Regions from separate parts of the Cupriavidus sp. 01L415 genome, predicted to be linked through region 1. Evidence: predicted binding sites of a transcription regulator. Region 1 holds the regulator's gene; each other region holds the start of a gene.
What was found. The regulator FNR, encoded in region 1, switches genes on or off when oxygen is low (the NO sensors DNR and NnrR bind a similar motif). The targets are predictions, from matches to a motif close to TTGATNNNNATCAA.

Region 1 (7,427 bases):
TTGTCGAATACGGTCGGACGGCCTTCCGGATCAGACTGGCTGACGATTTCGCCGGCAGGCTTGTGGTACAGCAACACGCGCGGCGGCTTGGAAGACACCTTGCGATGAATCAGCTTGCCATTCACGCGAACCTGGTCGGTCGGCAGAATCCGCTGGCCGATGTGAGCCGGCAACCCGTTCACGGAGACGCGGCCCTGAAGAATCAGCTCCTCCATCTCGCGGCGCGATCCCAGCCCGCCCTCCGCCAGCACCTTATGCAGCTTGGGGGCATCGTCGTCGGCCGACAGCTCACGCACCGGCTTGACCTTGGTGCGCGGCAGAGCCATGTCTTCCTGGTCGAATTGCCCCGAAATCACAAAGCGGAACAGATCTTCGGCGCCCGCCGCGGGCTTGCCGGCAGCCTTGCCGGCGCCCTTGCCCATCGGCTTGTCGTCCTGGCGATTCTCGGGCTTCTCCATTCCCTTGCCGCCACCCGGCTGGCCCTTGCGCTGGCCCTGGACGCCCTTGTTGCGCCTGCCTTGCTGCTGACCCGCCGGCTTGATATCGCCATCGACCAGCGCGGCCTTGCGCTGAGGCTGCTGCCGCCGTTTGCGGGCGCCCTGCGCAGCGTGCGGCTGGGCCGGCTGTCCGTCGCCAGCAACTTCAGCCCCGCCTTCGGCACGAACTTCGCGTTCCACGGCAGGTGCCGGCTTGCGCTTGCCACGACCGCGCGGCTCACCGCGTGCAGCCTGGGACGCGCTGGCAGGCTGGGGAGTATCGCCACCTTCCGCCGGCACTGTGCCGTCGGTTTCGGCACGTCCCGACTCGCGGTCCTGGGCGCCTTGGCGGCGCGACGCAACGAGATTGCGCAGGCCACGACGAAGCCCCTTGCGGCGCGGCGCGCCATCAGCACCGTTGCCCGCGTCGGGGGCAGCGCCGGTATCGCCCGGCCCGTCCGGTTGGCGGACGTCTTGCTCAGCGGAATCAGACAAAGTATTCACTATTGATATTGCATGTTGTTCAGTTGGACACGCGCTCGTCGTCCTCGGTGGGATGCGGTACATTGCCGTCCCGGACTGAACCATCGTCGTCTTCTTGCATGGAAGACAAGGTGTCCACGTGGAAGCCGTTGGCTTGCGCCAGCGGCGCGTCGTCGTCTTGCTCGCCATCGGCGGGCAACTGCGCAACGCTGTTGTCGTTCTGGTTGTGTTCGTCGCTGGGGCCGCTGACGCCCATCGCCACCTGCGCCCCCTCTTCCGACCCAGTGAATTCAGCGGATTCGACTGACTCAGCGGATTCACTTGGCTCAGCCGGCTCGCCGGTGAGCGCCTCTGCGGATTCAGAGGCCATGCCGGCCTCGACCAGATCCGCCGCGCCCGCACCAGGCGCACCAGAACCCGGCGCAGCGCCCGTCAGCGCCTCGGCGAACGCTTCTTCGTCGCCAGTCTGCGGATTCGCCGTGGCGACTTCCTCGAAATCGATGGCCTGCTGATCCAGCAATGCAGCCTGGACCTGTGCCTGGGCATCCTCGAGCGGCGGCAGTTCATCGAGCGTTCGCAACCCCAGATCGTCGAGGAACGCCTTGGTCGTCGCATAGAGCGCCGGGCGGCCCGGCACATCACGGTGGCCAATGACCTCGATCCAGCTGCGATCCTCGAGCTTCTTGATGACGTCCGTACTCACCGTCACGCCGCGGATTTCCTCGATATCGCCTCGCGTCACCGGCTGGCGATAAGCAATAATGGCCAGCGTTTCCATCACGGCGCGAGAATACTTCGGCGGCTTCTCGGGATTCAGACGATCCAGGAACTCACGCATTTCGGGCCGGCTCTGGAAGCGCCAGCCGCTGGCCAGAGCCACCAGTTCCACGCCGCGCTGCTGCCAGTCCTGGCGCAGCTCTTCCAGGAGGACACGGATGGTATCGGCACCGACATCGTCGGCAAACAAGCGCCGCAGATCATTGACGCGCAAAGGTTCCTGCGCGCAGATCAGCGCGGTCTCGAGGACGATCTTCGCCTCTTGGGTATTCATGTGATTGCGTGCAGCCTGTCTTTGCACCTGCCCCAGGACGAATCCCTGAGCACTGGAGATTTCGGATACAGCGGTACGGATGCCACCGCCATCTCATCGCGCAGCCAACTCTCGCATGCTTACCGCATCGGAGCCGTGCACTTCGTTCATTGCATCGAGTTGCCGGGTCAGTCCGGCTGGAGATCGTCCGTTTCAGGCAGGCTTCGCCGGTCAACGGACCTCTTGCGTCGCGCCTTCTCCCTCTTGGGCGGACATTCGCCAGGACAACCAGATTGCCAAGGCGGCAAGAAAATAACGGATATTGGCCCGGACATGCTACGTCCTGAGCCAGCGCCACCGCTCCACAGCGCCGCCCGGCCTTTTGAACCAGATCTTTTGAACCGGATGAACTGTGGGGACGGGTCCGGCAATTCATGCCGCCGAGGACCCCAGGACTCGCACCCCAGATCAGGAGTGCCGCCCCGGCGACGCCACGAGCGTAATGCAGCGCAATACCGTGGTTCTCGCGATTGTATGGCATTTCCAGCCCGCCCCGCAACCCGCACCGAGCAGGCGCCATCAGTTCGTGGCGGATTTCACGAAGAGGTAGCCTCAGGTAGCCTCAGAGCACCATGCAGAATCCGATCTGATTCAGCGTATCCGGAAGCCAGAACGCCCGCGCAATACCGAGCAATCCAAAGGCCATTACGATCACCCCGGCAATCACCCTTACGGCGCGCCGGCGGGACAAGTGACGTAAATATCCCGACAACCCGGAGATAACTAGCAGATTCGGCAACGTACCCAGACCAAACGCGCCCATCACCAGCGCCCCTGATGCGGCGTTACCGGCCAGCAGCGCCAACGCGAGTGCCCCATAGACCATCCCGCATGGCACGATCCCCCACGCGAGCCCCATGCCGTAGCGACGCGCCAGCGGCCCGGGCCGTCGTCGCAAGCCCGCGGGCACGTGCGCGCCAATAACCCGGCAATGTCTTGTGATGTATTGCGCCCCACCTGTAGCAAGTTTCTCGACCCAGACAGCACGCGGCACCTTGCCACGCAACAACCAGAGCCCCGACAGCACCAGCAAGGCGCTTCCCAACGCATACAGCCATCGCTGCAGCGGCAGGTACTCCTGCTTCCACGCCGTTGCCCCCACCGCGCCCATCAGCGCGCCAAGCAGCATGTACGTCGTGAGACGTCCCGCGTGCATGACGAGCAGTTCGAAGACCCAACCACGCGGCGTTCGATGCACAACCGCAGGGACGCTTGCGAAGCCACGCTGTTCCGCCGCCATTGCAATGCCGCCACACATGGCAGCGCAATGCACGCCACCCAGCAAGGCCAGGGCAAAAACGCTAAAAAGCACACCAAATGGCAACTGTTCCTCGCTTCAGCGTCACATCACGCTGTAAAATGTATGAATCGCGCCCTCACCGCTTGCGCTTTACAACGAGCCTTAATTGCTTACTTCCATCCCCGTCACTGAAATGTCGCCCCGTTGCTCCACGTGTGCTATGGGCCAGATTTGCCTGCCCGTGGGGATGTCTCAGCAAGACCTCGCGAAAATAGACTCGCTTGTGCAGGAGCGTATTCGCGTACACAAAGGTGAGACGCTGTATCGCATGGGTGATCCGCTCAACGCTGTCTATGCCATTCGTTTCGGTACGCTGAAAACGCACGTCACGATGGAAGACGGACGATCCCAGATCACCGGGTTCCATCTGCCCGGCGAGGTTATTGGTCTGGACGGTCTCGGCGAGATGCAACACGCATCCGATGCCACCGCACTCGAAGATACCGAAGTCTGCGTGGTGCGCTTCGGCGACCTGCAGTCGTTATCGGGCCAACTGCCATCACTGCAACACCAGTTCCTGCGACTGATGAGCAAGGAAATCTCGCAGGACCAGGTCATGCTTCTCACGCTCGGTTCCATGCGGGCCGAAGAGCGGCTGGCGGCATTCCTCGTAAATCTGTCCGAACGCCTGTCAGCTCGAGGCTATTCGGCAAGCGAGTTCGTTCTGCGCATGAGCCGTGAGGAGATCGGCAGCTACCTGGGCCTCAAGCTCGAAACCGTCAGCCGCTTGTTCTCTCGTTTTGCGGAGGCCGGCCTGATCCAGATCCGCCAGCGTCACGTCAAACTCGTCGACATGGCAGGTATCAAGCAAGTCTACAGCCGCTCCTGCTAAGCCAATCCTATCGCAGACCAGAGGCCGCCTTCAGGGCGGCCTTTTTCGTGGTCCTCCAACTCGCTGCCGCTACTCCAGTTCGTCCGTGTCACTCAGCTTGGTCGGCATCGTGTACAACGTCAGTCCGCTCGACAACGCGCAAAACAGCCACGCCAGCAGAAACCCCACCGTATAGACCGCCAGGCGTGACACTTCTACGGGCTGCCCGAAAAAACTGAGATCACCGGGATCCACAACCGAGAAGACCATTGCCGTGGCCGCGCCGCCCACCAGGAACGCTGGCCATAGCACCCACATCAGCCAGCGCAATCTCATGGGCGTCCCCCAGTCGACGCTTCCGCACGGACGGCGGCAGGCACGCGTGGCCCATCGACTTTTTCGACTACCAGCCCGTGGCTCGCGGCCCCGCTGACGGGAGTATCCGCGTGCGTGCTCGCCAGCCAGATTGTCACACCGCAGCCGATCATCGCCAGCAACGGGCCGGACATCAGGAACCAAGGCCACGGCTCTTTCCACCAGGACTTGCTTTCTTTGGGTGTCATTCAGATCTCCTTGTCGACGATCACGACGTCACAGGTTCCGCGGCACGATGAAACTGGTGGATTGCCGGATATGCGCTCCCCCTTGCTCACCGCCCTCGCTGGTCACGGTGACGTCGATCTTGTGAGTGCCCTGCTTCGCGTCGTCAATCGGCACACGGATGCGAATCGGCAGCAGTCGGTTCGACGTGGGCGCCAGCGACTCCGCAGCGGTGTCGTACTCGACGGTCAGCCCCTTCAGGTCGGCGCTTTCAGCCTGCACACGAATGCGCATCGGCGCTTCCGTCGTGTTGATGATCTGCAGCCGGTACACATTTTCGATCCAGCGGCCCTCCACTTCACGACCAAGCGCACCTCGGTCCCGGATGATGTCCACCTTGAGCGGCGTGCGCATGGCCAACGATCCCACAAAGCCCGCCACCATCACCATCCAGATCAACGTGTAGATGATGGTCCGCGGCCGGAACAGTCTCTTGCGTGCATCAGTAATGGACAGCGACTTGCGCATGGCGTTTTCCGACGTATAGCGGATCAGTCCGCGCGGATACTCCATTTTGTCCATCACTTGGTTGCAGGCATCGATACATGCTCCGCAGCCGATGCACTCATACTGCAGACCATCGCGGATGTCGATGCCCGTCGGACACACCTGCACACAGATACTGCAGCCGACGCAATCACCAAGTCCCGCATCGTGTCGGTCCGTCTTGCGCGAACGGCTGCCGCGCGGCTCGCCACGACCCACGTCATAGGTGACGACGTAGGTATCGCGATCCACCATCACGCTTTGGAACCGCGCATAGGGGCACATGTACTTGCACACCTGTTCGCGCATGAATCCGGCGTTGCCCCAAGTGGCAAACGCATAGAACAGCATCCAGAACGCCTGCCAGGGGCCCAGCGTGAAGTTGAGAACCTCGCGTCCCAGTTCACGGATAGGTGCGAAGTAGCCGATGAACGTGAAGCCCGTCCACAAGGCAATCAGTATCCACAGTGTGTGCTTGGTAGCCTTGAGCCGGACCTTGCGCAGGCTCCATGGTTCGCCATCGAGCCGGATGCGTGCGATGCGGTCGCCTTCCACATGCCGCTCGATCCACATGAAGATTTCCGTGTAGACCGTTTGCGGGCACGCATAGCCGCAGAACAAACGCCCGGCAATGGCTGTGAAGAGAAACAGCGAAAGCGCTGAGATCACCAGCAGGACGGCGAGATAGATCACATCCTGAGGCCACATCACCAGGCCGAAGATATAGAACTTCCGGGCCCCGAGATCGAACAGCACAGCCTGCCGGCTATTCCACTGAAGCCACGGCGTACCGTAGTAGATCAGTTGCGTCAGGATGACCAGCCAGACCCGCCAACTGGAAAATGCGCCGGTCACGGAGCGCGGATAGATCTTGCGCCGCACCTCGTACAGCGTTTCATCGGAGGTCTCGCCAAGCTGTGGCTGAGGCGCCGGCCGCCAGGATGCACCACTTGCGGGCGTAGCGCTCCTGGACGGATTGGGCACGGAAGTGTCAAGCGAGGTTTTGGGTGGGGCGTTCGGGGGCGCGTTCATCGTTGTGCCCTCACGCCCCGGCGGACGACATGCCGTCCGGCACCGGGGCAGTTGATCATTGGCCGACCCCCCCGTTGTTCGACAGCCCCCAGACATAGGCTGTCAGCATGCGGATCCGCTCCGGCGTCAGGATTTCCTCATGTGCGGGCATGTGGCCGTTGTGGCCCTTGAGAATGGCATCAACGATCGAACCCTCCGAACTGCCATACAGCCAGACACCATCCGAGAGGTTCGGCGCGCCTAGCGCCTGGTTGCCCTTGCCACCGGATCCATGGCAAGCCACGCAGGTCGTCTTGAACGTGCTCTCGCCACGGGAGGCCCGGATCGGATCGTAGGACAGGCCAGATAGTGACCGCACGTATTGTGCGGTGTCGCCGGCCTGCTTGCCGTCGATCGCACCCGCGAACGGCGGCATCATGCCGTTGCGGCCCTTCGTGATCGATTGCTGGATCGTGTCGGGGTCGCCACCGTAGAGCCAATCGTTATCGGTCAGATTCGGAAAACCGCGACTGCCCCGTGCGTCAGACCCATGGCACTGCGCGCAGTAGTTCAGGAACAGACGCTGACCGATCTCGCGGGCGTCGGCATCGGCCGCCACCTGCTTGACATCCATCTTCAGGTAGCGGGCGTAGATCTCGTGCTGCGTCTTCTCCGCAGCCTGGCGATGTGCCGCCAGTTCGCCCTGTGTGGAAGAGCCCAGCACACCCGCATAGGATCCAAGTCCAGGGTAGAGGATCAGGTATGCCACGCTGAAGATACAAGCCAGCAGGAACATCCACATCCACCATCGTGGCAGCGGATTGTTGAGTTCGCGCAGGTCGCCGTCCCAGACGTGGCCTGTGTCATCCGCCGCACCGGCACTCTTGGTGATCTTGCGTTGGGAAAAAAGCAGCCACACGCACCAGACGATGCCGACGAGCGCGATGGCTGCGATGTAGTAACTCCAGAAATCGGAAAAAAAATCACTCATGACTGTGGGTTCCGGCTTGGATATATTGTTGTCTCGTCAGGCAAGGCAAATGGCAGCATGGCCGACTCCTGATTGGCGGCCTGTCGGCCAGTCGACCAGGCCCACCAGCAAATACCCAGGAAGGCAAGCATCGAGACGACGGTGGCTATGGCGGTAACGATAGCCATGGCGTCACTCCT
Region 2 (7,427 bases), on a different contig from region 1:
CATCGCCAGGTCGTCGAGCAGATCGTTTTCCCATGTCAGCAGCGGTACGGCCAACTGGCGCCAGCCCTCGCCGGCCGACTTGGCGGCGATGGTCGATGACAGGATGACCAACCGGGCGTTGCCGACGCGCGATGCCGGCACATCCTGGTTCAGCACGTTGACGAGGAACCCGCGTGATTCCAGATGTTCCCTGATCTTCTGGTCTGTCGGTGCGTTCGGTCCGCCGGCCTGGATCACGAGCGCAACGGTGCCGCGCGAACCGGTCTCGCGGACGGAAGAGGCCGAGGCGGCGGGGGTGGCGGGGGTGGCGGACGCTGCGGCGGACCAGAGTCCGGTGCCAGCGAATAGGGCGCCGGCCAGCAGCGCGCGGCGGCGTTGGAGCATCGACATGGCAGATCCTCAGAATTCGAACGTGGTCAGCAACGACACCTGCCGCGCGTCGCCCACGGCGACAAAGTAGCGATTGGCGCTGGACGGGTAGTACACGCGGTTGAACAGGTTCTTCACATTGAGCTGGAAGCGCACCTTCTGCGCGCCAACGCGCGTCTCGTAGGTGGCAAACGCATCGAACACCGTATAGGCGGGCAACGTAAAGCTGTTGGCCGAGTCGCCCGGACGGTTGCCGACGTAGTGCGCGCCGCCACCCAGCCGGAAGCGGTCGCCGCCGAAGATCTGGCCGAAGTCGTACGTGGCGAACAGCGACGCCGTGTGCTGCGCCACGTTCCAGAGACGGTTGCCGGCGTAGAGCGGGTCTTCGGTGGTCTTGGCGTCGATGTAGGCGTAGCTGGCGATGACGTTCCAGTGATTGCCGATCTGTCCGGCCACGTCGAGCTCGACGCCGCGCGACCGCGCGCGGCCGGACGTGCGCCAGTCCGTGAGCTTGGTCACATCGTTGTACTGGGACACCAGCACGTTCTTCTTCTCGATATTGAACAGCGCCAGCGTGCCGGTCAGGCCGCCGGCAAAGTCGACCTTGGTGCCCAGTTCCCAGGACTTCGCTTCTTCCGGTGCCACCGACGAGTCGATCACCACGCCGGAGGCCAGCGGTGCAATCGTCGACGTGGGCTTCAGGGACTCCGTATAGCTGGCGTAGACCGAGACCGCCGGCGTCCACTTGTAGACGACGCCCGCACGCGGCAGCCACTTGTTGCCGGAGATGTCGGTGTTGGCCGTGAAGGGCCGACCCCGGCCCGCCACCTGGCTCCAGGTCATGTAGCGCGCGCCGCCCACCAGGATCCACTTGTCGGTCAGGTAGAGGCTGTCCTGCAGGAACACCGAGGTGCTGTGCAGGGCGTCGGTCTGGTCGCTGTCGCTGGCGGAGACGGTGCTCGACGGAGATTCCAGGCCATAGACCGGATTCTGGTAATTGAAGCGGCTGGTCGTGGCCTGCCGCAGCAGGTCGGCGCGATAGAAGCGCCGGTATTCGCTGTCCGTGCCGATCTGCAGGTTGTTGCGCATGCCGGCCACCTGGAAGTTGCCGTCGACGTAGGCCACGCCATAGCTGTCCGTGGAGAGCGATCCGTGCGTGGCGTCGTTGCTGCGCGTGAGCACGCCGGTGGTGGTGTTCACGCCCGTCACGCGCAACTGGCCCGCGTCGTAGACCTCGCGGTTGTAGCTGTAGCCGAAGTGCCCCTTCCAGTCCGCGTTGAACTGGTGGTCCACGGCTAGCTGGGCCAGGTGGGATTCGCCGCCCATCTCGTTGAATGGCTCATCGAGCCGGCGCCGGCTGGGAATCGGCAGAGGTTCGTTGGTGCGCGGGTCCAGCGCGGTGCCACGGTCGAACGGATAGAGGAACTTGCGGTACTCGTACGACAGCACGACCTGCGTATCGCGCCCGTACCAGGCCAGCGATGGCGCCACCAGCGTCTCGCGGTGCACGCCGAAGTTGCGCCAGTACTGCTCGTCCACGTAGTCCGCGACCAGCCGGTACGCCAGGCCCGATGTGCCGATCGGCCCGGTGGTGTCGATCGTGCCGCCCGCGCCGTTCTTGCCGTGGCCGTAGGTCGTGCCAAGCACCGAGATGGCGTTGTACTGCTGGAGCGATGGCCGCTTGCTGACGATGTTGATCACGCCGCCCGGGTCCATGATGCCGTAGAGCAGGGACGCCGGCCCCTTGAGCACTTCCACGCTGTCTGCTGCCGCGTTCATGCCGCGGCCCTGCATCAGCGGCATGCCGTTGTGCATGATCGAGCCATCGCGGTTGCCGCCGAAGCCGCGCTTCATCAGCGTGTCCTGCGTGCCCGCCAGCGTGTTGCCCTGGGTAATGCCGCTGATGTTGTTCACGGCGTCGTCGAGATTGCGCGGCCGCTGGTCGCGCAATGCCTGGGCAGGGACGATATTGACGGCCTGCGGGGTGTCCAGCAGCGGCAGGTCCGAGCGCAGCACGTTGGTGACCGGTGGCGGGCGGTAGCTCTCCGCCGTGGCGCTCACGGTGACGGGCGGCAAAGCCGCCACGCCATCGCCGGGTGCCGGTGGTGCTTCGGCTTGCGTTGTGCGCTGGCGTATCAGGATGAAGCTGCCGTCTGCCTGCGGTGCGGCAGCCAGTTCGGAGCCATGCAGGATGGCTGCCAACCCGGCGGATACGCTGTATTGGCCGCGCAGCCCTGCGCTCTGGCGGTTCGCGGTCTGCTCGGGCGTGAAGGCCAGCAGGATGCCGGCCTCGCGGCCAAAGCGGTTCAGCGTGGCCTGCAGCGGCCCGGCGGGAATGTCGTAGGCGCGGACCGGGCCAGCGGTCTGGGTGGCGGACTGGGTGGCGGACTGGGTGGCGGACTGGGCGGCGGCAGTCTGGGCGAAGTTGGCGCCCGGCAGCAGGCCGGCGCCTTGCAGGCAGGTCAGGAGGACGGTGTGCTTGAGGATAAAGCGGCTGCGGTGGCGCGCGGGCGCCTGGGACTGTGACGGCATGACGGATTCGACAACGAGAGGTTCGGAGAAGAGAGGCTCATCTCCTATGTCACGCGAGAATCCAAAACAGACCACCCGGGGAGAAAAAAATCATGCAGGCAGGACGGTGGTCCAGAAACGGGTCACGAAATGGATGCGCACGGGCAGGGCGGTGCGCAGGGCGTCGAGGATGCGGTCGGTATCGGCCAGCGGGAAGGTGCCGGAAACGCGCAGCGCTGCCACGGCCGGGTCGCAACGCAGGTGGCCGGGCCGGTAGCGGTCGACTTCGGCAAGAAAGTCCGCAAGTCGCATGTCGGCCGCCACCAGCATGCCGTCGATCCACGCGGTATCGGCGTCGGCCAGCGGACGCGGCGCATCGATGTCGTTCGCCGTGAACCGCAGTTGCTGGCCGGCGGCCACCACGCGCGTGAAGCCCGCGTTCGCGCGCGGCCGCACGGCGACGGCGCCTTCCAGGACGCTGATCCAGCCGGCCTCGTCCATCTGGCGTACGGCAAAACGGGTGCCCAGCGGCTGCAAGGTGCCGTCGCGCGTCGCCACCACGAATGGGCGTGGCACGGTGGCGCGGTCCCTGGCCGTGACGATAAAGATCTCGCCGCGCCGGAGCGTGATGCGTCGCTCGGTCGCGGTCAGGTGGATGTCGATGGCGGTGTCGGTGTTGAGCCGGACCTGCGTGCCGTCGGCCAGCGTGAGGTCGCGCCGTTCGCCGACGCCGGTGTGGGCATCGGCCAGCCAGTCCTGCAGCGGCGCGTGGTCACGGAGCATCCACGCGGCGCCACCGCCGGCGAACAACGTGGCCAGCGCGCGAATGGCGTGGCGGCGGCCGGCGGACCGTGGCGGCGTCAGCGCGGCCCGTGCAACCGCTGTCGCCAGCGGTGAGGCCACACCGCGCAGCCGTGTATTGACGGCCTCGATGTGGGCCCAGGCGCGTGCGTGATCGGGATGCCGGGCCAGCCATCGGCGCCATGCCGCCCGCGTGTCGTCGTCGACGTCGTCGCCCTGGAGCGTCACGAGCCATTCGACAGCGGCGTGGGCAATGTCCGGCGCGATCGCCGGTGGCGAAGGTGTGTTCATGCTGCCGGCATCGCGAAATAGCACTGCGTGCCCGCGCGCGCCAGGTAGCGCTTGACGGTGGTCACCGAGATCCGCAGCGCCGACGCGATCTCCGGCTGCGTCAGGCCCTCGAGTTGTGCCATCAGGAAAGCTCGCTTGACCGGGACAGGCAGGCCGTCGAGCAGGTTGGCGATCTCTTGCAGGGTTTCCAGCAGGATGGCGCGCTCCTCGGCGGAGGGCGCGAGGGCCGGCGACTGATGCGCCAGCGCTTCCAGGTAGGCTTGTTCGAGCTTGTCGCGTCGCCACTGGTTGGCCAGCACGCGCTGCGCCACGGTGGTCAGGAACGCGCGCGGCTCCAGGATCGACAGCGATTCCTCGCGGGCCAGCAGCCGCATGAAGGTGTCATGGGCGAGATCGGCGGAGCGATGCCAGCAGCCGACCTTGCGATGGAGCCAGCCCAGCAACCACCGGTGGTGGCCGTTGTACAGCGCGTGAATGTCCTGATGGGGACCAACGTCGGCGGCCATCATGAGGTTCCTTGTTGCCGCGACGGGTTGCAGGCATTCGAATCTAAATGAGAATCGTTATTATATGGACGGATGGGGTGCCGTGCAATGCCAGCGTCGCGTGGGCGCCACGGCGGAGGCCATGCGGTGGCCGTCGAGGCGGACACATTTCCCGCGGCGGATTTCTCACTCTGGTTGAGCGTCGTGTTTCGTAGCCACCGCATGAATCGTGCTCAGGGCTCCGCCGCGCCTGGATCCCGCTCGCTTTGGCAGGGTTTCCTTGATTTGCCGCAATCGGCCAATGCCGCTTCGACCTAGATTGAAATTCATCAGGCCGCCGCGCAAAGGCGAATCGTCCTGCTTACCGTTCCCCCTGTGAGGATTAGCGATGGATTTCAAGACGATTCTCGTGGACCTCGGCGACGATGCGGCCCGCGACGCACGTATCGCAGCGGCGGCCGTGCTGGCCGCCAACTCGGACGGCGTGGTGGTGGGGCTGACCGCGCTGGGCACCCGGATGCAGCCGTTTGCGGGCGCAGGCGCCGAGGCGGGTCACTACGCCGTGCTTCAGGACGAAGGATTGAAGCGCCTGGCGGCCCGCGATGCAGACGCCATGCGCAGCGTGCTCGAACGCACCGCGCCGGGAGTGCGTAGCGCACAAGTGGTGGTGGAGGCGGAAGCCGGCTGGGCGCTGACGACGCACGGCCGCGCGGCGGACATCGTGCTTCCCGCGCCGCCGTCGGCAGACGAAACCGCGCCGGCACCCATGGCCAAGGCGGCCGAGTATGCGCTGCTGCATGCTGGCAGGCCGATGCTGCTGGTGCCGCCGCAAACGCCATTGAAAACGCCATTGAGTCTGGATGGCCACGCCGTCGTGGCGTGGAACGGCCGGCGCGAGGCCTCGCGTGCGCTTGCCGATGCCTTGCCACTGCTCGCGCTGGCCTCTCGCGTCACGATCCTTGTCCTCGTTACCGACGGCGGGATGGGCGACGAGGGCGCGAGCGACCTGGTGCCCTGGCTGGCGCGGCACGGCATCGACGCAACGATTCGCGTCGAGGAGTGCGCCGCTGCCGATGATGCGTTGCTCAGGATCGTCAGCGACGTGCAACCGGCACTGCTTGTCGCCGGCGGATACGGACATTCCCGGCTGGGCGAACTGATCGTCGGCGGCACCACCCGCACGCTGCTGCGCAGATGCGCGGTGCCGTTGTTCATGTCGCACTGACGCCTGGCGCACGCATCCACACTTGGAGACACTCATGGCATACCACACCATATTCGTGCATCTCGACACCAGCGCTCGTGCGCTTCACCGTTTCAAGCTTGGCACGCAACTGGCGCACGCGCACCGCAGCCGCCTGGTTGGGCTGTTTGCCGGCTTTGCTCCGGAAACCACGTGGCTGTATCTGATGAAGGAGGCCGCCCAGTATCTTAAGGAGGACCATGCACGGCGGGAGGCCCGCCGCGACGCGGTTCGCCAGCGCTTTGAGCAGGAGATGTCGGACCAGTCCATCGAATGGGAATGGCGGAACGTCGAAGGCGATCCCGTGACGGCAGTATTGCGCGAGGCGCGGGAAGCGAGCCTTCTGATCGCGGGCCAGTTCGATGCCAACGACCCTCACAGTTTTGTCGCGCCCAAGTTTGTCGAATCACTGGTGTTGGAGTCAGGCCGTCCGATACTCGTGGTGCCAAGCGCGGGCGAGTTCCAGCACGTGGGGCAGCGCGCGCTGGTGGCCTGGGACGGCGGGCGCGAAGCCGCGCGTGCGCTGCACGATGCGCTGCCGCTGCTGGCGGGTTCCGCGGTCAAGTTGTTCTGCGCGAATACCGCCGCACAGGCGCTCAGGGCGGACGCCGCGCCGGTAAGCCATGCGGCCCGATTGCTCGAGCGCCAGGGCGCAACCGTGTCCATCCATCACAGCCCGGCTGGCGCGGACATGGTGATCGGCGAGCGGATGCTTTCTTGCGCGGCGGACTTCGACGCTGATCTGATCGTCATGGGCGCCTACGGTCATGGCCGGTTTCGCGAACTGGCGCTTGGCGGCGTGACCCGGACCCTGCTGGCCTCGATGACAGTGCCCGTCTTGATGGCGCATTGACGCATGGTGGCGCTGGTCAGTTCACTTGCACTGGCCCCTGTTTTGTGGACGAAAGGAACGCGGCGTGACCTACAAGACCATTCTCGTTGAAGTGGGGGCCGATCCCGGCTGCCGCGACCGCCTGCGCGCCGCCGCAGCGCTTGCTGCCAGGTTCGGCGCGCACCTCGCCGGGCTCACCCCGACGGGTATCCGGCTCGGCGCCATACGCGGTGGCAATGATGATGCGACGCATCTGGCGGAACTGGAGCGCGACCGGTTGCGCAGCCAGGCCTTTGCCTTCGGCGGCATGATGCGCGACATGGTTGCCGAAGCTGGCGCCGACATCGCGTTTTCGCATGACGTCATCGAGGAGGAGGCGGGCAGGGCCTTCGTGCTTCAAGGCAAGTCGGCAGACCTGGTGGTGATGGCGCAGCGCTCCCCGGCGGGTGTCGTGCCCTCGCTTGTCACGGACCTGCCGGAGCAGGTGCTGCTTGGCACCGGGCGGCCGGTGATCATCGTTCCGCAACTCTCGCCGCCGTTGCACGGCGGGCATCTCGTCATTGGGTGGGACGGCGGTCGCGAGGCGGCGCGCGCCGTGGCCGATGCGCTGCCGCTGCTGTCGCACGCCCGGCACGTCACGGTTGTTGTTGCCGGCGGCGCGTCAACGGCACACGGTGACGGTGCGAGCCTCGGGTTGCTGCATACCTGGTTGCAGCGGCACGGCATCGTGGCAGGCCACCATGCCGTGTCGCGTGGCCACGAGCCCCCTGCGGATGCGATTTTTGCGGCGGCCGAGGCGGTGCGGGCGGATATGCTGGTGGCCGGTTGCTATGGCCATTCGCGAATGCGGGAACTCGTCATGGGCGGCACCACGCGCTCGCTACTGCAGCGTGCG
Region 3 (7,427 bases), on a different contig from region 1:
TGGCCACCAGCCCGCGGCCGTACTTGCTCAGCAGCAGGATGACCAGCAGCACCAGGCCCGCGATGGCCAGGTTGCCGAGGTCGCCATAGGCGAGGTTGGGAACGTCCTTGACCACGCCGTCGATCACGGCGCGCGTGGTGGGCTGGCCACCGCCGGCCCAGTTGATGCCAACGCGCATCAGGGACACGCCGATCAGCGTGATCACGGTGCCGGTTACCACCGGCGGAAAGAGCCCGAGCATGCGCCCCATCATCGGCGCCACGACGATGCCGAATATCCCGGAGGCGATCACCGCGCCATAGATGCCCAGCAGGCCGACGTTGGGATCATTGCCGATGGCGATCATCGGTGCCACGGAGGCAAACGTGACGCCCATCATCACGGGCATGCGGATGCCGAACTTCCAGAAGCCGAACGCCTGGATCAGCGTGGCGAGGCCGGCGGCGAAGAGGTCGGCATTGATCAGGAACGCCAACTGGTCCTTGGGCAGCTTGAGCGCGCCGCCAACAATCAGCGGCACGGCAACGGTGCCTGCATACATCACCAGCACGTGCTGCAGGCCCAGCGCCAGCAATCGCCCGGAAGGCAGCCGCTCGTTGGTGAGGTCCGTGGGGACCGTGGTGCTTGCGGAATTCATGGGTTTGTCTCCTCTCCTTGGGTTTTGGATGGGAACGCTCGCCGGGAGTGACCGTGGCCTCTTGTCGGGGTCTCGCGCCGCGCCTCTTCAGGGCGTTGTCATTGGCGGGACGGGTGGGCCTGGCATCGGCAACAGGGGATGCTGTTGCCCGGCGGCGGGAACATCGTGCTAGGTGGAGCGACCCAGCACGCTGCGAAGATCGAAGTTGCCGGGCTCGTCCGGCTGCACGCGGTCCGCGCAGGCGCCAAGGTGGTGCGCCATGCGCGACTGGGCCAGGGCGGCATCGCCCTGTTCCAGGGCGTCGAGGATGTCGTCGTGTTCGTCGAACGAGCACGCGTTGTGGCCCGGGGCTTCCACGCTGGCAATCATCAGCGTGGTGCGCGAGACCAGCCGGCGCATCATCGTGACCAGCAGTCCGTTGCCCGAGAGCTCGGCCAGCGCGGTGTGGAATTCGGCCGACAGGCGGATCCAGCGGGGGCGCTCGTGTGTCAGGAAGGCCTGGCGCTCGGCATCCACCATCTTGCGCAGCGGGGCGATCACGGTGCGCACGTTGGGCAGGGACGCCAGTTTTTCCAGCACGGCACGCTCGAGCATCTGGCGCAACTCGAACATGTCATGGGCTTCGTCCGTGGACGGGCTGGCGATGAATGCGCCGCGGTTGGGCTCCAGGTCCACCAGCCCGTCCGCGGCCAGCCGGGACAGCACCTTGCGCACGGTATGGCGCGCGGTGGCATAGATCTCGCACAGCGAATGCTCGGTCAGCTTGGTGCGCGGCGGCAGCCGGTGCTCCATGATCGCGTCGTAGATCTCGTGGTACATGCGCTCCTCCACGGATCCCTTGCGGACCGGTTTGTTGTCGGAGGGGGTGAGTTGCGCTTCGGCCACGGCGGCAATGAGCTTGAGATTCTTGGACATCCTGGGCACTCGCAAAAGGAGTTGAGGCGATGGTCAGCGATCCTATCGAGTGGTCACTGGCCGAACATCACGGGTCTTGATACCGGTCATATGGCCTCGTGGATCTAAAAATTGTTGACAATTATTTGGATATGCAAGCACTATTGTCAACAAAACCGACTGCGGTTTTCGACAACTACGGGTAATCACCGAGTTGTCAACGGGATAGGGCAGGCGCATTGTCGCCACGCACCAATCCAGCGCCGGGATGCGTTAAAACACGTACCGAGCGGGCACCATTCCCACAAATGGTGCTAGTGAAGGCAGCGGCGCCCCTCACAACCCACACTCCAAAGGAAGAACAGGATGGGACGCTTGACCACTCACGTTCTCGACACGGCAACCGGCAAGCCCGGGCAAGCCATGTCGGTCATTCTCCATAAAATTGTCGACAATCGTCGCGAGACGCTGAAGCGGGTCGTGACCAACCACGATGGCCGTTGCGACCAGCCGCTGCTGGAAGGCGCGGACCTCGTGGCGGGCGTGTACGAACTCGAATTCGGAGCCGGCGACTATTTCCGTGCCCAGGGCGTCAAGTTGCCCGAACCGGCATTCCTCGACGTGGTGACGCTGCGCTTCGGCATTGCCGACACGGCCGCGCACTACCACGTGCCGCTGCTGGTGTCGCCGTGGTCGTACTCGACCTACCGCGGCAGCTGAAGACAGGCGGACGGGAATAGAGGAGACAAGTCATGGAAGGCTACATTCTCGACTGGGCCAATCTGCTGCTGCGCTGGGTGCACGTCATCACGGCCATCGCGTGGATCGGTTCCTCGTTCTATTTTGTCTGGCTGGATAACAGCCTGACGCGCCCGCAAGCGCCCGACCTGCAGGAAAAGGGTGTCGACGGCGAACTCTGGGCCGTGCACGGCGGCGGTTTCTACAACCCGCAGAAGTACCTGACCGCGCCCAAATCCCTGCCGGAGAATCTGCACTGGTTCTACTGGGAGTCATATTCCACGTGGATGACGGGCTTTGGCCTGCTGGTGGTGCTGTACCTGTTCAATGCCAGCACCTACCTGATCGACAAGAGCGTGTTCGACATGTCGCCTGGCGCGGCGGTCGGCTTTGCGATCTCGTACCTGATCATCGGCTGGGTGGTGTATGACGCGATCTGCCGCGTCTTCGGCAAGAGTGACCGCACGGTGGGGATCATGGTGGCGATCTACGTGGCGGTGGCTGCGTATCTGGCCTGCCATATCTTCTCGGGTCGCGCGGCGTTCCTGCTGACTGGCGCGATGATCGCGACGATCATGAGCGGCAACGTGCTGGTGTGGATCATCCCGGGCCAGCGCAAGGTGGTGGCGGCGCTGAAGGCTGGCCAGCCGGTGGACCCGATCCACGGCAAGCGCGGCAAGCAGCGCAGTGTGCACAACACGTATTTCACGCTGCCGGTGCTGTTCGCGATGCTGTCCAACCACTACAGCATGACGTACGCGCACAAGTACAACTGGGCGGTGCTGATCCTGATCATGCTGGCCGGCGTGCTGATTCGCCAGTTCTTCATCCTGAAGCACAAGGGCAAGATCAACGTCGCATGGCCGGCTGCCGGTGTCGCCCTGCTGGGTGTGGTGGCCGTGATGATCGCGCCGCAACCGCGTCAGCAGGTGGCCAGCAACAATGGCGGTGCCGACGCCGCCAATGCGGTGAGTTTCGTGAAGGTGCAGGAAATCATCAATACGCGTTGCGTGCAGTGTCACGCCGAGGCGCCGAAGATGATGCCAACCGCCGCCAAGGGCATCAAGCTGGACACGGTGGACGAAATCAAGGCGCATGCACAGCTGATCTACCAGCAGGCCGTGCAGCAGAAGGCGATGCCGCTGGGCAACGTCACGCAGATCACGGACGATGAGCGCGCGCTGCTGGGCCAGTGGTTCGAGGGCGGTGCCAAGACCGCTAACTGATTTGACCGGGCATCGGTGATCGACGGTCCGGCGGCTGTGCAGTCGGCAGTCAGCAGTACCGGACCGGCGAGGGTTTGAACGGGGCGAAAGCCCCGTTTTTTTATGGGCGCGTGGCGGCCGTATTCAGCCGCCGATATTGAAGAGCGCCAGCAGCCCCAGCACCAGGAAAATCGCCGCGGCAATCTTGTGCACGAGAGCGATCGGCATCTTGTTGGCAAAGCGATCGCCCAGCAACACGGCGGGCGCGTTGGCCAGCATCATGCCGAAGGTAGTGCCGGCTACCACGGCGATGACTTCGCCATGAAAGCGCGCGGCCAGTGCCACGGTGGCGATCTGCGTCTTGTCGCCCATTTCCGCGAAGAAGAAGGCCACGATCGTCGTGCCGAGGATGCCGATGGCGCCCTTGACCGGCTTGGCCTGCTCGGCTTCATCGAGCTTGTCGGGAATCAGCATCCAGCCGGCCATGGCGATAAAGCCCAGGCCAAGAATCCAGCGCAGCAGGTTGGCACCGAGCACTTGTGTGATCCAGCCGCCCAGGGCGCCGGCAAAGCCGTGATTAACCAGCGTGGCGATCAGGATGCCAAGGATGATGGGGATGGGTTTCCGATAGCGTGCGGCCAGGACGAGGGACAGCAATTGCGTCTTGTCGCCCATTTCGGCGAGCGCGACGATACCTGTGGAGACGAGGAAGGATTCCATTCTTATGGGATGTGAAACCGGGCCGCAATGCATCGCGAGATGCCAATGACGCACACCTTTCCCGGCCCGGCCAGAAAGGTGAGGTCATCGGTCTCGCCAGGCACTGGACACATGACAGGCCTTGCAGGCCGCCAGGGTCCGGAGCTACGTACGCCATAACCGTATCCGGTCAAGTCTGTTGACGTACGCCCCTGTCTCCCGGGTGCCGCATTGCGCGGCGCGGTGAGATCAGGGCGGCTACTCCCCAATGGAAGCTGCAATTGTAGCGATGGCGGTGGGCAAAGTCCACCGCCACGTGGCGCGCAAGGGAGGGCGGCTGTGTGACGTGTCAGGCCGGTACGGGAGAATTCTCGCTGGTCTGGCGACCGCGGAAATCGGTCCAGCACAGGGCCTTGAAGTCATAGAGCTTGCACCGGCGTGCGGTGTGGAAATACCAGCGCCACGAGAAGTTCTCGATGATGATGCGGCCGGGCAGCGCGTGTTCCAGCATCGCCTGGGCGCGCTTGAGACGGTAGAGCGGCACGCTCATGTCCACGTGATGCGCGGTGTGTTCCATGATGTGATGGAGCGCGGCGCCGATGCCGTAGCGGAAGCGCAGGTGAACCGTGGTGGACACGAACGGCTGTGCCTTGGCCCACATGGCCTTGGTGTCGTACCAGGCCACGCTGGTATGCGTGTGGTGGACGTACAGCACAAAGCCGACCGTCAGGTTCCAGATCAGGAACGGCAGCACGAAGCCGGTGCCGACCAGCAGCAGGACCGATTGCCCCGTCGCCACGGCAAGCCAGGCCAGCGCGCCGATCCACAGTACGCCGAAGGCCGCCACGAGCGTGCAGTCCCACAGAAAGATGGCGCGGCGAGTGGCCATCTGGCGCTTGCTCGGGAAGAACAGCTTGCACCACCAGATCTCGATCAGGTAGTAGAGACCCGCGCCCAATCCGTTGCGGTAGACGCGTTCCATCACACGACGCCAGCGCGGCAGCGCGCGGAATTCCTCCAGGGAGTAGGGCGCCCAGACGAAGTCGAAACCCTTGAGGTTGGTGTAGCCGTGGTGCACCACGTTGTGGCCGACTTCCCACAGGCTGTAAGGCGTCAGCGACGGCAGGAACGTCAGCCGTCCGAGCCACTTGTTCAGGCCGCGGCGGTCCGTCAGGCTCTGGTGACAGGCGTCGTGGCCGATGATGAACAGCCGTGCGATGACCAGCCCGGCCAGCACGCCAAGGCCAGTCTTGGCCCACCACTGCGGCACCAGCGCCACGCCTGCCAGGACGGCGGCGAAGAACGCGTAGTCGAGCGCGAACAGGAACAGCGCGCGCGGCGTGCTGCGCTGGCCGAGCGGAATCAGCCAGCTGCGGATGGTCTTGCGATTGGGAAAGGGTGCTTCGAACGCGATCGGTTCGGGCAGGGGGATGTCGGTGTCGCGATGCGGGGGCGTCGAGGTCCGGAGGTCCGGCGGCGTGGAAACCGCTTCGCCGGGCATGGCCGGTGAAAAATGGCTGGGTCGGGCAGTCATGAAAGCCTTCAGTGGTCTGTCGGCACGCGCCGGTATGGACGGGCGCGCGGGGCGAATGCGACAGACTAGAAGGGTTTGATGACGATTGTGTTGATTCGGGTCAAGGCGCGTTTTGAACGCTCCATATTATGGCGCGTAGCGCGCACTGACCGTCGCATGGGGCGCCCGCCCCCGCACACGATCAGACCGCCAGTTCCCGGGTGGCCTCGCCCATGATGTAGACGTTGTCGACCACGCGGTCATCGCCCAGCATCGCGAACGCGAACAACTGCTCCTCCAGCGTTTCCGAGCGGCTGCTGCGCCGCGCGATCAGTGGCGTGGCTTCCGGGTCCAGCACCACGAAATCCGCCTCGCAGCCCACGCTGAAGCTGCCGATGCGGTCCTGCCATCCCAGTGCCTCCGCGGCGGCGCGCGTGGCCAGGTAGAACATGCGCAGCGCGGTCAGGTGATAGCCGCCCATGCGCGCCACCTTGTGGGCCGCGTTCATCGTACGGAACATCGAAAACGACGTGCCGCCGCCGACGTCCGTCGCCAGCGTCACATTCAGGCGGTGCGCGTCCGACTGGTGGAAGTCATAGAAGCCGCTGCCCAGGAACAGGTTGGACGTGGGGCAGTGCGCCACGGCGGCGCCGCTATCCGACAGGCGGCGGCGGTCCTCCGGGTCCAGGTAGATTGCGTGGCCGTAGAAGGCACCTGGGCGCAGCAGGCTGTAGTGGTCGTAGACGTCCAGGTAGCTGCGCGCATCGGGGAACAGCTCGGCCACCCATTTCACTTCGTCGCGGTTTTCCGCCACGTGGGTCTGGATGAAGGCGTCCGGATGGGCCCTGGCCAATTCGCCGCAGGCGGCAAGCTGCGCTTCGGTCGACGTCGGCGCAAAGCGCGGCGTGATGGCATAGGCCAGCCGGTCCTTGTTGTGCCATCGGGAAATCAGGTCGGCGGAATCGCGCGCGCCGCTCTCGGCCGTGTCGCGCAGGAATTCCGGGCAGTTGCGGTCCATCATCACCTTGCCGGTAATCATGCGCAGGTTGCGCTCCTGGCTGGCGGCAAACAGCGCGTCGGCGGACGTGGCGTGCACCGTGCTCCAGACCATCGCCGTCGTGGTGCCGTTGCGTAGCAATTCGTCCGTGAAGAAGTCGGCCACGGCGCGCGCGTAGGCCGGCTCGCTGAAGCGGCGTTCCTCGGGGAAGGTGTAGGTGTCCAGCCAGTGCAGCAGGCCCGGCGACGGCGACGCGATGATATCCGTCTGCGGATAGTGGATGTGGGTGTCGATGAACCCCGGCACGACCAGCTTGCCGCGGTGGTCGACGACCTCCGCGCCGGCCGGGACGTCGCGGGCCAGGTCTTCATACAGGCCGACGGCGGCAATGCGACCGGCCGTCACGATCATCAGGCCGTCTTCCCAATACTCATAGGCATCCTCATGGAACTGCGGGTCACGCAGAAAGTGGAGGATGCGGCCGCGGATCGCGCGGGTGACGGCACCGTTGGTGCCTGGGGCAGGGGAAGTCGTCGTCATGGTCTTGTCTCGGGGCGGCCGGACCCCCCGCCCGGGGGCGGACGCAGGCGTCCGGCGTTCTTGGTATGCGCCCGGTCAGGTCGTGGGAGTCACGGGGGCCGTCGCGGGCGGGGACGTGGGCGTGGCCGACCAGAAGTGATCGACCTCCGCCAGGAACTCGGCCTTCTGCACGGGGGGCAGGAAGGCCGCTTCAAAACTGTTGCG
Region 4 (7,427 bases), on a different contig from region 1:
CCGATGGCCTGCTTCACGCGATGCTGGCGGTGGCGGGCGAAGCCGATATCGATCCGGCCGTGCTGACCGCCAACGCCATCGGCCTGATGATCCAGGCGTGCGAGGCCACGGCGGGTCTGGTGGGCAATACGCTCGTGCGGCTGGGCCGGGAGGGCGGGCTGGAACTCGGGCGGGAAGGCGGGCCGGACGTCGAACGAGACGCGGGCCTGGGCAATCTCGACGCCCTGGTCGCCGACGTTGCCCGCACCGATCCGCCCGTCCAGAACACGCGGCGCTTCCTGGCGGCGGATGCCACGCTGTGCAGGGTGCCGGTGAAGGCCGGAGACGCCGTGCTGGTGCTGCTGGCGGCCGCATCGCACGACCCGGATACGGTGAGCCACGCCACCAGCCACGCCACCAACGCCGGCAAGCCGTGGACCTTCGGCACCGGCCGGCACGGCTGCCCGGGCGATGCGCTCGCGCAGGTGCTGGCCGCCTGCACGGTCGAGGGACTGCTGCAGCGCGGCGTGCAACCTGCGCGCCTGCTGGGTACGCTCCGCTACCGCCCGTCCGTGAACGCGCGCATTCCGCAATTCCAATAACAGAAACTTTGGAGCACCCCGCATGATTGCTGTGATCTTTGAAGTCGAGCCCGCACCGGGCCGGCAGGATACGTATCTCGATATCGCCGCCCATCTGAAGCCGACGCTGGAGCAGATCGATGGCTTTATTTCGGTGGAGCGCTTTCAGAGCCTGACCACGCCGGGCAAGCTGCTGTCGCTCTCGTTCTTTCGCGACGAGGCGGCCGTCATCGCGTGGCGCAACATGCTCGATCACCGCCAGGCACAGGCGGCGGGGCGCGGCGGCGTGTTTGCCAACTACCGGTTGCGCGTTGCGCAGGTGCTACGCGACTACGGCCTCAACGAGCGCGCCGAAGCGCCGGCCGACAGCCGCGCGGCGCACGACGCGGCCGGGCATTAAGCTCGGGCATTGAGTTCGTTCATTGCATTGGAGTAGAGAGCATGTCGACGTTCCACGCCGGCCAGGAGATCGTTTTCATCGGCCTGACCTTCCTGCTGGCCGGATTTGTGAAAGGGGTGGTCGGGCTGGGCCTGCCCACGGTGGCGGTGGGTCTGCTTGGGCTCGTGATGCCGCCGGTGCAGGCCGCCGCGCTGCTGGTGGCGCCATCGATGGTCACCAACGTCGTCCAGCTTTTTGGCGGGCCGCGTTTCGGGCAACTGCTGCGGCGGCTGTGGCCGATGCTGGTGGCGATCTGCGCAGGCACCTGGCTGTGTGCCGCGCTGGTGCCGGCGAAGATGATGGATCATGCGACCAACGCGCTCGGCGTGGCGCTGATCGTCTACGCCATCATGGGGCTGGCCGCCGTCAGGCTGACCGTGCCGCTGCGCATGGAAGGCTGGATGGCGCCGCTGGCCGGGCTGGTCACCGGGGCCATCACCGCCGTGACCGGTGTGTTCGTGATCCCGGCCGTGCCTTACCTGCAGGGTCTCGGCCTCGACAAGGAAAGCATGGTCCAGGCGCTCGGGCTGTCCTTCACGGTGTCCACGATCGCGCTGGCCGTGAGCCTGGCGCTGGGCGGCGCGCTGCTGCACACGCCGGTGCTGGGCGCCTCCGCGCTGGCGCTGGTGCCGGCGCTCGGTGGCATGTTCTTCGGCCAGTGGCTGCGCCACCGGATCAGCGCCGACCGTTTCCGCCGCCTGTTCTTCTGCGGCCTGCTGTTGCTCGGTGCCGATCTGGCGCTGCGCGGCGCCTTCTGACAAGCCCTGCCATGAAAACCTGACACAATCGCCCGCGATACTGGTGCAAGATCGCGACGGTGGCACCTTGCCACGGAGCACCGGTTACGAAAGGGCGATGCAGGATGAAGCGGCGCACGGGCAGTACCAAACTGTGGACCACGCTGGGCAAGCAGGCAGCGCGCAGTGCCAGGCGTCTGCAGCGCTCGGTGACGGACTCCGTCCTGCGTACGGCCAAGGAGCAAGGCCGCGCGGTCAGCAAGGCGATGGGCCGCGCCATGAGCAAGGCGGCGCAGCAGGCCCTGACCGGCGTGGTCACGCCCGCGCGGGCGCCGGTCAGCAAGGGCGGCGCCTTCTGGGAGGAAGGCCTGTGGGGCTTCGGCCTCGGGATCGGGTCCCTCGGCCAGCGCCGCTACCGGATCTTCGTGCCGCCCGGCGTCAGCGCCGCGCGCCCGGCGCCGCTGCTGGTGCTGCTGCATGGCTGCGGACAGGACGCTGCCAGCTTTGCCGCCAGCACCCGTGTGGCGACGATCGCGCGGGATGCACGCTGGGTCGTGCTGATGCCCGAGCAATCGGTGCAGGCCAATGCCCAGCGTTGCTGGAACTGGTTCCGGCCCGGCGCGCGCGGCGCATCGGAGGCGGCGTTGCTGATGTCGATGATCGACCATGTCTGCCGGCGCTATGCGATCCTCGGCGAGCGCGTCTGCGCGCTGGGTTTGTCGGCAGGCGGCGCGATGGCGATGATGCTCGGCCTGCGCTATCCGGACCGCTTTGCCGCCGTGGGGTCCCATTCCGGCGCGGTGCCCTACAGCGCCACCAACGCCGCGCAGGCGCCGCGCGCCATGCGCGGCGAACGCTCGCCGGACCCGGTGGCGGCCCGGCTGGCGCTGGCCGGCCGCAGGCCGCCACCGCTGCTGCTGCTCCACGGTGACGACGATACGGTGGTGAGCTACGACAACGCCACCACGGCGGCCGCCATGTGGCTGGACCTGCTGCCGCCGGGTAGCCCGGTGCCCGCGGCCTTGCCACCCCGGCGCGTGCGGCGCGGCGCGCGGCGCGCGGTGGACGTGTTCGACTGGCAAGCCGGCGTCCGCCCATTCCTGCGGCTGGTGAAGATCGAAGGGCTGCGCCACGCGTGGAGCGGTGGCGCGCCAGGGCAGGCATTCTCGGACCCCACCGGGCCTGATGCGCTCAAGATCGCGCTGCGGTTTTTTTCCGTGAACGGCCGCGCCACGGACTGAGGGTCAGGCGGGCCTGGATCGAAAGTCCGTTCCAGGTGCGAATTCGGACGCTGGCGATTGCGGGAAGTCGGTCGTACTGTTGTGCACGCCAGTCCAGTTGGACTGGCCCGCCGGTCAAGGCACCGCCTGCGGGCCGGCACCAAAACGCTCGCGCAAGATCTGGCTCGCGTCCAACAGCGAACCGTCCGCCACCTCCACCACGCGGTGCAGGTAGTCTTCGCTCGGGCCGACCAGGGCCATGTAAAGCGTACGGCTCAGTTCTCGCGCCGTGCGCCCCGGCCAATCCTGCGGCAGCAACGCCTCGGGCAGGTTGGGGTCGCGCAGCAGTACGCGCCGATACTCATGCACGAGCAGCGTGCGCACGAAGAACGCATCCACCGGCGCCAATCCTGCAGCGTCTTCAACAAGTGGAGAAAACCGTCGCACGAGCGCCCCCCAAGCGGTGGCCACGTCACCCAGCTTGAAGGTCTGGTGCATCAGCACCTGCAGCGGCCGGATCGAGAACCCCTCGAGACCGTGGGCTTCCACTACCGCTACATATTCCTGCGCGTGCGCTGCCAGGACGATCTCACGTAGCGAGGCGAGGTCCGCATTGGGATGCGCCAGCACCCCTGGTGCGATGGCGCCGAAACCTTCCCACAACAACTCGCGCCGCAGCTTCTGGCGGATCGTGGCGCGTACGTCGCCGCGCACCATCACCAGTGTCCAGTTGCCATCCCATTCGGCGGCTTCGCCGGAATAAATGCGCTTGCCGGCATGCAGCACACGCTGCAGTCCCGTCGTGGAAAGCCCGTAGTAGCTGCGGCGCCCGATTCGGGTTGCGCTTAGCCAGTCGTCAGCGGTCAGTCGGAAGGTGGCGGTGCGCACCAGACGGTCATTGATGCCGAATGGCGCCGCCAGCCGGATCAGGCTGCCCAGCCAGACCGCCTGCGGACGTGGGGCCACCACATCGCCGAACAACGTCACCAGCATCGAGTTAGCGCCCAGCTTCAGGCCGCGCGCGAGTCGCGCGATGCGGGGGGAGACGGTTTCGGTGTCAGTGGCGGGCGTCATAGGGTCCCTGAAAGTGATACACAAACGTCTGTTGATTGAATCAAATTGTATCACTACCATCGGTTTCAACTTACGAAATTGATGCAGATCAACCGCCGGGTTGGGATGCCAAAAATAGCGGAGCACACGATGTACGCACAGCTGGTGGAGACGGGAGCAACGAGGCTCCGCACGATGGAAGAGATGGCGCCGCAGGAGCGCGAGTTCCAGGCGCGCGTGGACGCCGGCATCAAAATCGAGGCCAAGGACTGGATGCCCGAGGCCTACCGCAAGACCCTGATCCGCCAGATCTCGCAACATGCACATTCGGAGATCGTGGGCCAGCTGCCCGAAGGCAACTGGGTTACCCGTGCGCCGACGCTGGAACGCAAGGCCGTGCTGCTGGCGAAGATCCAGGACGAGGCCGGCCACGGGCTCTATCTCTACAGTGCCGCCGAAACGCTGGGCGTTTCGCGTGACCAGATGCTGGGTGACCTGCATGTGGGCAAGGCCAAGTACTCCAGCATTTTCAATTATCCGACGCTCACGTGGGCCGATATTGGCGCGATAGGCTGGCTGGTGGACGGCTCGGCCATCATCAACCAGGTGCCACTGTGCCGCAGCTCGTTCGGCCCTTATGCGCGTGCCATGGTGCGCGTGTGCAAGGAGGAATCGTTCCACCAACGCCAGGGCTACGACATCATGATGGCGCTTTGCAACGGCACGCCGGAGCAGAAGCAGATGGCGCAGGATGCGCTGAATCGCTGGTGGTGGCCTGCGCTGATGATGTTCGGCCCATCCGATGGCGATTCGCCCAACAGCGCGCAGTCCATGCAATGGCGTATCAAGCTGTTTTCCAACGATGAGTTGCGCCAGAAGATGGTCGACCAGACCGTGCCGCAGGCCGAGTACCTCGGCCTGACCATCCCCGATCCCGCGTTGAGCTGGAACGAGGAGCGTGGCCACTACGACTTCGGCGAGATCGACTGGTCCGAGTTCTACGACGTCATCCAGGGCAACGGGCCCTGCAACCGTGACCGTCTGCGCACGCGTGTGAAGGCATGGGAAGACGGCGTGTGGTTCCGCGATGGACTGGTGGCCCACGCCGACAAGCAGGTCCTGCACTCAGAACAGGCTGCCGCCTGATTCTTCGCGGCGCACCACGCCGCTCCCCCTCGAAAACGCATTGCACAGGAGGTTGCCATGAAAGAGTGGCCGCTTTGGGAGATTTTTATCCGCAGCCAGCATGGCCTGGCCCACAAGCACGTGGGCAGCCTGCACGCGCCCGACGGCGCAATGGCGATCAATAACGCCCGCGACGTCTACACGCGCCGCAACGAAGGCGTCAGTGTCTGGGTGGTGAAGGCCGACGATGTGATGGCCAGCAGCCCGGGCGACAAGGGCCCGCTGTTCGAGCCGGCCAACAGCAAGGTCTACCGGCACCCGACGTTCTTTCCGATGCCGGAAGCCGTCAAGCACATCTGATCCCGATGCCAGACATTGCCATGAATGACCACAAGCTCGAATACCTGCTGCGGCTGGGAGACTCCACGCTGGTGCTCGGCCAGCGCCTGTCGGAATGGTGCGGCCGTGGCCCGGCGTTGGAAGAAGACATCGCGTTGACCAACGTCGCGCTCGACCTGATCGGCCAGACCCGCCTGTGGCTGGGCTATGCGGCCGAAGTGAAGGGGACGGGCGGCACCGCTGACCAGCTCGCCTTTCTGCGCGACGCACACCAGTTCCGCAATCTGCTGCTGGTGGAGCAGCGCAATGGCAGCTATGCCGATACGCTGGCGCGGCAATTCCTGTTCGATTCCTGGCATTACTTCCTGCTGGAAGGGCTGCAGCGGTCCACGGATGCGCGCATTGCCGAGATCGCCGCCAAGTCGCTCAAGGAAGTGACCTACCACGTGCGCCGCAGCAGCGACCTGGTGGTGCGCCTGGGCGATGGCACGGAAGAAAGCCACCGCCGCATGCAGGACGCCATCGACGACCTGTGGATGTACACCGGCGAGCTGTTCGAGGCCGATGAGGTCGAGGCCGCGCTGGCGCTCGACGGCATCGTTCCCGATCCGGCCACGCTCGCCGCGCCATGGCGGCAACATGTAGCCGAAGTGCTGGAGGCGGCCACGCTGCGCCTGCCCTCGGGCACGTGGTCGCAAAGTGGCGGCCGCCATGGCCGCCATACCGAACACCTTGGCTACCTGCTGGCCGAGATGCAGTTCCTGCAACGCGCCCATCCCGGCGCACAGTGGTGAGTGCCATGACAGCGCAAGCGGTTGCCCGCGCGGACGTCAGCCAGGTTTGGGGTTGGCTCGACGAGGTGCCGGATCCCGAGATCCCGGTGATCTCGGTGGTGGACCTGGGCATCGTGCGGGACGTGGCATGGGTGGACGACGCCTGCGTCATCACCATCACGCCCACGTACTCGGGTTGCCCGGCGATGACCGTGATCCGCGAGGCCATCGAACACACGCTGCTGGCGCGGGGCGTTGACCAGGTGCGCGTGCAGACGCGGCTGGCGCCGGCCTGGACCACCGACTGGATGACGCCGCGCGGCAAGGACTGCCTGCGCGGCTACGGGATCGCGCCGCCTGCGCAGCAGGTGATCGACATCAGCGGCATCGGCCGCAAGGCGTCACAGGCGCCGGTGGTGGTCTGCCCGCACTGCGGCTCGCGCCACACACGCGTGGTCAGCCAGTTTGGCTCCACCGCTTGCAAGGCCCTGTACCGCTGCGGCGACTGCAAGGAGCCGTTCGACTACTTCAAGGCGCATTGACCCGCATCGGGCAGCGAAAGAGATGGCGATATGAGCAAATTCCATGATCTGACCGTAGCTTCGGTCACGCGAGAAACCCGCGACGCGGTGGCGGTGACCTTTGCCGTCCCGGAAGACCTGGCCCACACCTATCGATACATGCAGGGCCAGCACCTGACGCTGCGCACCGATATCGATGGCGAAGACGTCCGCAGGTCTTACTCGATCTGCTCCGCGGTGCAGGACGAGCAGTTGCGCGTGGCGATCAAGCGCGTCGACGGTGGCCTGTTCTCCAACTGGGCCAATGAGCACCTGGCACCGGGCATGACACTGCAAGTGATGCCGCCGTCCGGTAACTTTCACGTACCGCTGTCGGCCGCCAACGCGAAGCACTATGTGGCATTCGCTGCCGGCAGCGGCATCACGCCGATGCTGTCGCTCATCAAGACCACGCTGCATGCCGAGCCCGACAGCCGCTTTACGCTCATCTATGGCAACCGCGCCTCGTCGTCCGTGTTGTTCAAGGAAGAGCTGGAAGACCTGAAGGATACCTACCTGCGGCGCTTCAACCTGGTGTTCGTGCTCAGCCGCGAGCAGCTCGACATCGACTTGTTCAACGGCCGCCTCGATGGGGACAAGGTCAATGCGCTGCTCAGGCAC

Region 2: a site for FNR is predicted at 4,738-4,751, ahead of AC1DOX_RS08965 (universal stress protein). Genes of this name have one in related genera too.
Region 3: a site for FNR is predicted at 5,798-5,811, ahead of AC1DOX_RS04945 (fatty acid desaturase). Genes of this name have one in related genera too.
Region 4: a site for FNR is predicted at 4,109-4,122, ahead of paaA (1,2-phenylacetyl-CoA epoxidase subunit PaaA). Genes of this name have one in related genera too.

What each region holds. Positions count from the first base shown of each region.
Region 1 is NZ_JBFTSP010000002.1:174,575-182,001, reverse strand. It holds gene rluB (23S rRNA pseudouridine(2605) synthase RluB) at 1-971, opposite strand, end outside; gene scpB (SMC-Scp complex subunit ScpB) at 1,000-2,010, opposite strand; gene AC1DOX_RS06110 (sulfite exporter TauE/SafE family protein) at 2,612-3,373, opposite strand; gene fnr (fumarate/nitrate reduction transcriptional regulator Fnr) at 3,456-4,181, shown strand; gene AC1DOX_RS06100 (hypothetical protein) at 4,251-4,496, opposite strand; gene AC1DOX_RS06095 (hypothetical protein) at 4,493-4,723, opposite strand; gene ccoG (cytochrome c oxidase accessory protein CcoG) at 4,752-6,278, opposite strand; gene ccoP (cytochrome-c oxidase, cbb3-type subunit III) at 6,334-7,248, opposite strand; gene AC1DOX_RS06080 (cbb3-type cytochrome oxidase subunit 3) at 7,245-7,415, opposite strand; gene ccoO (cytochrome-c oxidase, cbb3-type subunit II) at 7,420-7,427, opposite strand, start outside.
Region 2 is NZ_JBFTSP010000003.1:272,784-280,210, reverse strand. It holds gene AC1DOX_RS08985 (hypothetical protein) at 1-390, opposite strand, end outside; gene AC1DOX_RS08980 (TonB-dependent siderophore receptor) at 400-2,901, opposite strand; gene AC1DOX_RS08975 (FecR domain-containing protein) at 2,992-3,972, opposite strand; gene AC1DOX_RS08970 (sigma-70 family RNA polymerase sigma factor) at 3,969-4,478, opposite strand; gene AC1DOX_RS08965 (universal stress protein) at 4,846-5,682, shown strand; gene AC1DOX_RS08960 (universal stress protein) at 5,717-6,553, shown strand; gene AC1DOX_RS08955 (universal stress protein) at 6,618-7,427, shown strand, end outside.
Region 3 is NZ_JBFTSP010000001.1:1,065,453-1,072,879, reverse strand. It holds gene AC1DOX_RS04970 (nucleobase:cation symporter-2 family protein) at 1-637, opposite strand, end outside; gene AC1DOX_RS04965 (GntR family transcriptional regulator) at 806-1,552, opposite strand; gene uraH (hydroxyisourate hydrolase) at 1,898-2,251, shown strand; gene AC1DOX_RS04955 (urate hydroxylase PuuD) at 2,284-3,495, shown strand; gene AC1DOX_RS04950 (TMEM165/GDT1 family protein) at 3,619-4,194, opposite strand; yybP-ykoY riboswitch at 4,258-4,452, opposite strand; gene AC1DOX_RS04945 (fatty acid desaturase) at 4,523-5,707, opposite strand; gene guaD (guanine deaminase) at 5,889-7,223, opposite strand; gene AC1DOX_RS04935 (adenosine deaminase) at 7,299-7,427, opposite strand, start outside.
Region 4 is NZ_JBFTSP010000012.1:60,706-68,132, forward strand. It holds gene AC1DOX_RS18185 (cytochrome P450 family protein) at 1-581, shown strand, start outside; gene AC1DOX_RS18190 (antibiotic biosynthesis monooxygenase family protein) at 604-960, shown strand; gene AC1DOX_RS18195 (sulfite exporter TauE/SafE family protein) at 1,002-1,757, shown strand; gene AC1DOX_RS18200 (extracellular catalytic domain type 1 short-chain-length polyhydroxyalkanoate depolymerase) at 1,862-2,977, shown strand; gene paaX (phenylacetic acid degradation operon negative regulatory protein PaaX) at 3,092-4,030, opposite strand; gene paaA (1,2-phenylacetyl-CoA epoxidase subunit PaaA) at 4,160-5,155, shown strand; gene paaB (1,2-phenylacetyl-CoA epoxidase subunit PaaB) at 5,213-5,494, shown strand; gene paaC (1,2-phenylacetyl-CoA epoxidase subunit PaaC) at 5,515-6,267, shown strand; gene paaD (1,2-phenylacetyl-CoA epoxidase subunit PaaD) at 6,273-6,788, shown strand; gene paaE (1,2-phenylacetyl-CoA epoxidase subunit PaaE) at 6,819-7,427, shown strand, end outside.